3 regions of the Streptomyces sp. NPDC052016 genome follow, and region 2 is predicted to be linked to each of the others. Evidence: riboswitches for the same ligand, from Rfam matches in the RefSeq annotation. Region 2 holds a riboswitch; each other region holds the start of a gene.
The links. Region 2 has a riboswitch for thiamine pyrophosphate ahead of ACIHAR_RS11830 (thiamine ABC transporter substrate binding subunit). Riboswitches for the same ligand answer to the same signal wherever they lie in the genome.
Positions count from the first base shown of each region.

Region 1: it holds a riboswitch for thiamine pyrophosphate, as region 2 does, so the genes downstream of both, thiO (glycine oxidase ThiO) here and ACIHAR_RS11830 (thiamine ABC transporter substrate binding subunit) in region 2, are expected to answer to the same signal.
Region 3: it holds a riboswitch for thiamine pyrophosphate, as region 2 does, so the genes downstream of both, thiC (phosphomethylpyrimidine synthase ThiC) here and ACIHAR_RS11830 (thiamine ABC transporter substrate binding subunit) in region 2, are expected to answer to the same signal.

Region 1 covers NZ_JBIUBX010000003.1:242,953-245,210, forward strand. The annotation lists gene thiS (sulfur carrier protein ThiS) at 1-162, opposite strand, end outside; gene thiO (glycine oxidase ThiO) at 159-1,322, opposite strand; TPP riboswitch at 1,320-1,431, opposite strand; gene ACIHAR_RS06080 (hypothetical protein) at 1,484-1,834, shown strand; gene ACIHAR_RS06085 (FAD-dependent oxidoreductase) at 1,867-2,258, shown strand, end outside.
Region 2 covers NZ_JBIUBX010000007.1:233,791-236,048, reverse strand. The annotation lists gene ACIHAR_RS11830 (thiamine ABC transporter substrate binding subunit) at 1-992, opposite strand, end outside; TPP riboswitch at 1,080-1,186, opposite strand; gene rlmN (23S rRNA (adenine(2503)-C(2))-methyltransferase RlmN) at 1,214-2,258, opposite strand, start outside.
Region 3 covers NZ_JBIUBX010000018.1:151,765-154,022, reverse strand. The annotation lists gene thiC (phosphomethylpyrimidine synthase ThiC) at 1-1,348, opposite strand, end outside; TPP riboswitch at 1,341-1,530, opposite strand; gene ACIHAR_RS23255 (YibE/F family protein) at 1,918-2,258, shown strand, end outside.

The DNA.
Region 1 (2,258 bases), on a different contig from region 2:
ACCCTCGGAGAGGGCCGTGGCGGACCACTGCGCGCGCGGGACGACGGTTTCGTTGAGCGCCGCGGCCACCCCGGAGGGCGCCGCGGTCAGGGACCGTACGACGGCGTCGAGGGTGGTGCCGGCCGCGACCTCCCGCCGCTCACCGTTGACGGAGATGTTCATGCGGGCTGCTCCGAGAGTGCGGCGGCGGCGAAGCGCCGGGGCGTGAAGGGACGGGCCTCGTCGGGGAGTTCACCGGTGGCCAGGGCGTGTGCCATCACGTCGCCGGTCACGGGGGTGAGCAGCACGCCGTTGCGGTAGTGCCCGGTCGCCAGCAGCAGCCCGTCCAGCTCGGTCGGGCCGAGCAGCGGCGCGTTGTCCGGGGACCCCGGACGCAGGCCCGCGCGGGTCTCCGTCAGGGGCAGCTCGGTGATGCCGGGGACCAGTTCGTGCGCGTCGCGCAGCAGCTCGTAGACGCCCCCCGCCGTCACCGTCGTGTCCCAGCCCAGTTCCTCGCTGGTCGCGCCGACGACCAGCTCGCCGTTCTCCCGCGGCACCAGGTACACGTGGCTGCCGCGCACCACGGCCCGGACCGTCCGGGTCAGGAACGGGGCGTACCGCCGCGGCACGGTCAGCCGCAGCACCTGGCCCTTCACCGGCCGTACCGGCGGCAGCACCTCGTCCGGCACGCCCGCGAGCCGCCCGCTGAGGCTGCCGGCCGCGAGCACCACCTGCCCCGCCGCCAGCGGCGTACCCGCGCGCGTGAGGACCCCCGCCGCCCGGCCGGCCACCACGGACAGCCGCTCGGCCCACGTCCGGTGGAAGACCACGCCCGCCCGTTCGCAGGCGGTCACCAGCGCCCCCGCCAGCCGCCGCGGATCGATCTGGTGGTCGCCGTCCACCCGCAGCCCCCCGCGCACCCCGGGCGCGAGCATCGGCTCCAGCCGCCGGCACTCCCGCCCGGACAGCCACTGCGACTCCAGTCCCGACCGCTGCTGCAGGACGTGCAGTTCGCGCAGGTGCGCGCGGTCGTCGGCGTCCAGCGCGACCGCGAGTGTGCCGGAGCGTCGGTAGCCGAGGTCCTGGCCGGTGGCCTCGGTGAGTTCCGCCGCGAAGTCCGGGTAGCGGCGGGCCGAGGCCAGGTTCAGGCCGAGCAGGGTCTGCTCGCCGTAGTGCAGTTCGGTGACGGCGGCCAGCATCCCGGCGGCCACCTGCGCGGCCCCGCCGCCCGGTTCGGGGTCCACCACCGCCGTGGCGATTCCGCGTTGCGCGGCCCGCCACGCCGTCACCAGCCCGATGATGCCGCCCCCGACCACGAGGACGTCTGACGTACGTGAGGACATGGGCGTCCAGCCCCTCCCTTCGCCGGCATGACCCGGATCAGGTTCGTACGGTCGGAGGCCGCCAGCCTCCCTCTCAGCCCGGTGCGTCCGGGCTCCCGCGAGTGCTCTACGTTGGCCACCCTAGCCCGTGGATCCGAGCCTCTGTAAGGGAGCCTCACCTCATGCCCCGCTCGCTGGACGGCCTCGTCCTCGCCCCCGTCGCCGACCAGGCCCCCGGCCAGGTCGGCACCCGCACCCGCTTCGCCTACCACGAGCGGGGCGGTGTGATCTGGGCCGACTACGCGGGCGGCGACGTCGTACGCGGGCACCTGGTGGGTACGCGGGAAGGCGACCGGCTCGACTTCCGGTACGTCCAGCTCAAGCACGACGGGACGACGTCCTCCGGACACTGCGTGTCGACGGTCGTGGAACTGGACGACGGCCGGGTGCGGCTCGACGAGACGTGGGAGTGGGAGTCGCAGCAGGGCAGCGGGACCAGCATTGTGGAACAGGTCACGGAGCACGACCACTGACTGACAGATCGTCAGTTGTCTATGGTGATCAGGTGAGCGAGCAGACGCGGGAGAAGGGCCGGCCGGCGCGGCGGCGGGTGGTCGTCGTCGGCGCGGGCATGGCCGGGGTGCAGACCGCGGTCGCCCTGCGCGAACAGGGCTTCGACGGGACGGTGACGCTCATCGGCGCCGAACCCCACCAGCCCTACGACCGGCCGCCGCTGTCCAAGGCCGTCCTGCTCGGCAAGGCGGAGGACTCCGCCTTCGACGTCGACTTCGAGAGCCTGGACGTCGAGCTGCGGCTGGGCAGCGAGGCGCTCGCCGTGCGCCCCGCCGACCACGTCCTGGACACCGAGACGGGGCCCGTCCCGTACGACGTCCTCGTCCTGGCCACCGGCGCCGAACCGATCCGGCTGCCGGGCGCCGAAGGGGTGCCCGGCGTCCA
Region 2 (2,258 bases):
GGGGGCCCGTACTGGGTGAACTCGGCGGGCACGGCCGCGCCCTCGAGCACCGGGTAGACGAACATGTTGAGCGGCATGTCCTCCTGGAACTTCTTCGAGACCAGGAAGTCGATCAGCGCCTTGCCGCCCTCGCTGTTCTTCGCGTTGCTCAGCAGCCCGGCGAACTCGACCTGCCGGAAGCAGGTGCCGTCGGCGACACCGGTCGGGGCGGTGGCCGGCTTGGGGTCGCCGTAGATCACCTCGGCGGGCGGGGAGGAGGCGTAGGAGACGACGAGCGGCCGGTCGGCCCCGGCCTTCTTGCCGCCGGCCGAACCGGAGAACTCCTCGTTGTAGGCCTGCTCCCAGCCGCTGACCACCTTCACGCCGTTGGCCTTGAGCTTCTTCCAGTACCCCTCCCAGCCGTCGTCGCCGTACCGCGCGGCGGTGCCGAGCAGGAAGCCGAGGCCGGGCGAGGAGGTGGAGGCGTTCTCGGTGACGAGGAGGTTCTTGTAGGCGGGCTTGACCAGGTCGTCGAAGGTGGCGGGCGGGGCCAGCTTGCGGTCGGCGAAGTACTTCTTGTCGTAGTTGACGCAGATGTCGCCGTAGTCGACGGGGGTGACCCGGTGCTCGTCCGCGTCGAGCTGGTACCGGCTGTCGACCTGGTCGAGCCCCTTGGCCTCGTACGACTGGAAGAGATCGTTGTCGAGCGCGCGGGACAGCAGCGTGTTGTCGACGCCGAAGAAGACGTCGCCCTGCGGGTTGTCCTTGGTGAGGACGGCCTTGTTGACGGCCTGTCCGGCGTCGCCGTCCTTGAGGACCTTCACCTTGTAGCCGGACTGCTTCTCGAAGTCCGCGAGGACGTTCTCGGAGACGGCCCACGAGTCGTGGCTGACGAGGGTGACGGTCCTGGAGCCGCCGCCGGACGCGGTGTCGTCGGACGACGACGAACCGCACGCGGACAGCGTGACGAGACCGAGGCCGACGGCCGCGGCCACGAACGTCCTGGTGTGCACTGGATTCCTCCTGGGGTTGACCAGGAAGAGACGCGGCCCTGCCCGGGGCCCGCGGAGGTTCCGCCGGCCCCGGGCAGGGCGCAACAGCTCGAGTGATGACCGAACTTCCTACCCAGAATGACCTGGGCGAGGTTCAGAGGGTCTGCGGCCGGTTGCCGCACTCTCAGCGCTGTGGCGCTCCCCTGTCGGAATATGAAGGTATGAAGTTGTCCGGGATCAGACTACCGCTCGGTGGCGGCGAGCTGACCACACGCCCCGTCGATCTCCTGGCCGCGGGTGTCCCGGACGGTGACGGGCACCCCGTGCGCCGCGATCGCCTCGACGAACGCCTTCTCGTCCTCGGGCCGTGAGGCGGTCCACTTCGAGCCGGGGGTCGGATTGAGCGGGATGAGGTTGACGTGCACCGGCCGCCCCTTGAGGAGCCGCCCGAGGCGGTCACCACGCCAGGCCTGGTCGTTGATGTCCCGGATCAGGGCGTACTCGATGGACAGCCGCCGCCCGGACTTCTCGGCGTACTCGAACCCGGCGTCCAGCACCTCGCGCACCTTCCACCGCGTGTTCACGGGCACGAGGGTGTCACGCAGCTCGTCGTCCGGGGCGTGCAGCGAGATGGCGAGCCGGCACTTGAAGCCCTCGTCGGAGAACCGGTGGATGGCCGGGACCAGCCCGACGGTCGAGACGGTGATCCCGCGCTGCGAGAGCCCGAGCCCGTCCGGCGTGGGGTCGGTGAGGGCGCGGATGGCCCCGACGACCCGCTTGTAGTTGGCGAGGGGCTCGCCCATCCCCATGAAGACGATGTTGGACAGCCGGGCCGGCCCGCCCGGGACCTCCCCGTCCCGCAGCGCCCGCATCCCGTCCACGATCTGGTGCACGATCTCGGCGGTGGACAGGTTCCGGTCCAGTCCCGCCTGCCCGGTCGCGCAGAACGGGCAGTTCATGCCGCACCCGGCCTGCGAGCTGATGCACATGGTGACCCGGTCCGGGTACCGCATCAGCACCGACTCGACGAGCGTGCCGTCGAACAGCCGCCACAGCGTCTTGCGGGTGGTGCCCTGGTCGGTCGACAGATGCCGGACGACGGTCATCAGGTCCGGCAGCAGCGCCTCGCGCAGCTTGTCACGCGCGCCGGCGGGGATGTCGGTCCACTCCGCCGGGTCGTGCGCGTACCGTGCGAAGTAGTGCTGCGACAGCTGCTTCGCCCGGAACGGCTTCTCACCGATCTCCGCCACCGCCTCCTTCCGCTCGGCGGGCGAGAGGTCGGCGAGG
Region 3 (2,258 bases), on a different contig from region 2:
TCGCGGCACCGATGCCGGAGGTGATGTGGTCGTACGCCGGCGCGACGTCCGTGGTCAGCGGGCCGAGCGTATAGAACGGAGCTTCATCGCAGATCTCCTGCTGAAGGTCGATGTTCTCCTTGATCTTGTGCATCGGGACGTGGCCCGGGCCTTCGATCATGGTCTGAACATGGAAACGCTTCGCGATCCGGTTGAGTTCCCCGAGCGTCCTCAACTCCGCGAACTGCGCCTCGTCGTTGGCGTCCGCGATCGAGCCCGGCCTGAGACCGTCACCGAGCGAGTACGTGACGTCGTAGGCGGCGAGGATCTCGCAGAGCTCCTTGAAGTTCTCGTAGAGGAACGATTCCTTGTGGTGGGCCAGACACCAGGCCGCCATGATCGAGCCGCCGCGGGAGACGATGCCGGTCTTGCGGTTCGCCGTCAGCGGGACGTACGGCAGGCGGACGCCCGCGTGGACCGTCATGTAGTCCACGCCCTGCTCGGCCTGCTCGATGACGGTGTCCTTGTAGATCTCCCAGGTCAGTTCCTCGGCCTTGCCGTCGACCTTCTCGAGTGCCTGGTAGAGCGGCACCGTGCCGATGGGAACGGGGGAGTTGCGCAGCACCCACTCGCGCGTGGTGTGGATGTTGCGGCCTGTGGACAAGTCCATGACCGTGTCGGCGCCCCAGCGGGTCGCCCAGGTCATCTTCTCGACCTCCTCCTCGATGGAGGAGGTGACCGCGGAGTTGCCGATGTTGGCGTTCACCTTGACCAGGAAACGCTTGCCGATGATCATCGGCTCGATCTCCGGGTGATTGACGTTCGCGGGCAGAACCGCCCGGCCCGCCGCGATCTCCTCGCGGACCACCTCCGGCGACACGTTTTCCCGGATCGCCACGTACTCCATCTCGGGCGTGATCTCGCCCCGGCGCGCGTACGCGAGTTGTGTGACGGCCTTGCCGTCGCGGCTCCGGCGCGGCACACGCGGCCGTCCCGGGAAGACCGCGTCGAGGTTGCGCAGGCCACCGCGGGGCGAGGTGTGCTTGATACCGTCGTCCTCGGGGCGGACCGGGCGGCCCGCGTATTCCTCGGTGTCGCCGCGAGCGATGATCCAGTTCTCCCGCAGCGGCGGCAGGCCCCTTCGGACGTCGGTTTCGACATGCGGATCGGTGTACGGGCCGGATGTGTCGTACAGCGTGACCGACTGCCCGTTGGTGAGGTGCACCTGACGGACCGGCACCCGCAGGTCGGGGCGGGGGCCCTCGACGTACGCCTTGTGCCAGCCGACGGACTTCCCGGCCTCCCCGTTGGCGGAGATCTCGGCAGAGATCTGCGTGGAGGCAGGCGTGCGTGCGTCCTTGTTGGTCATGAGACCTACTCCCTACGCCGGCATTACCCGGTAACAGGTTCAGCGGTCGACGCAGCGATTGCCGTCTGCCGACGTTTCATGTGAAACATCACTCGATGCCGGTGACGTTCCACGTGAAACATCGCGAAGACGGAGGTCAGCGCCCTCTCAGCCCGGTGCTCCGAGCTCCCGCGTGTGCAAAGGTTGCCCCCACGCTAGCGGCAATTCGGGCGCGGTGAACAGAGGGCCCCCTTCGTTCTTGCGATGATCGGTCGGTGACCACGACACACCATCCCCCGTACCCACCGCCCGAACCGCCCCGCGGCACGGGTGCCGGAAACGGCGACGGTCCCGGCCCCGGTGCCGGCCACAGCCGTGGCTCCGGTCCTGGTCCGGGCCCTGCACCCCGCCCTGGCTCTGATCCAAGTGCTGGTCCTGGCCGGGGTCCTGGCTCTGGTCGAAGTGCTGGTCCTGCTCAGGGTCCTGGCCCTGGTCAAGGTCTTGGTCAGGGTCCTGGTGACGTCCGCGACTTCAGCAGTGGGCATGCTCAGGGGCCCGGGTACCGAGACAGTTCCCCGGGGTTCGGTGGCGTGCACGGGTCTGGCGGAGGTCAGGAGCCGGGCGGCGGCGGTTACGGGCATGGGCCCGGTGGCCCCGAACACGGCCGTGGTGGTGGCGAGCGCGGGCCGGTTGGGGGTCAGGACGGCGGTCACGGCCACGGGCATGCCCCGGGAGACGGACACAGCGGAGGGCACGGCCCTGAATCCGGTGGCTGGCCGGGTCCCGGCGGCGGGCACGGCGCGGGTTCCGGCGGCGGACACAGCGGAGGCCCCGGTGGCGGACACGGCGGCGGACACGGCGGCGGACACGGCGGCGGACACGGCGCCGGTTCCGGCGGCGGGCACGGGCATGCGCACAGCCACGGTCACGG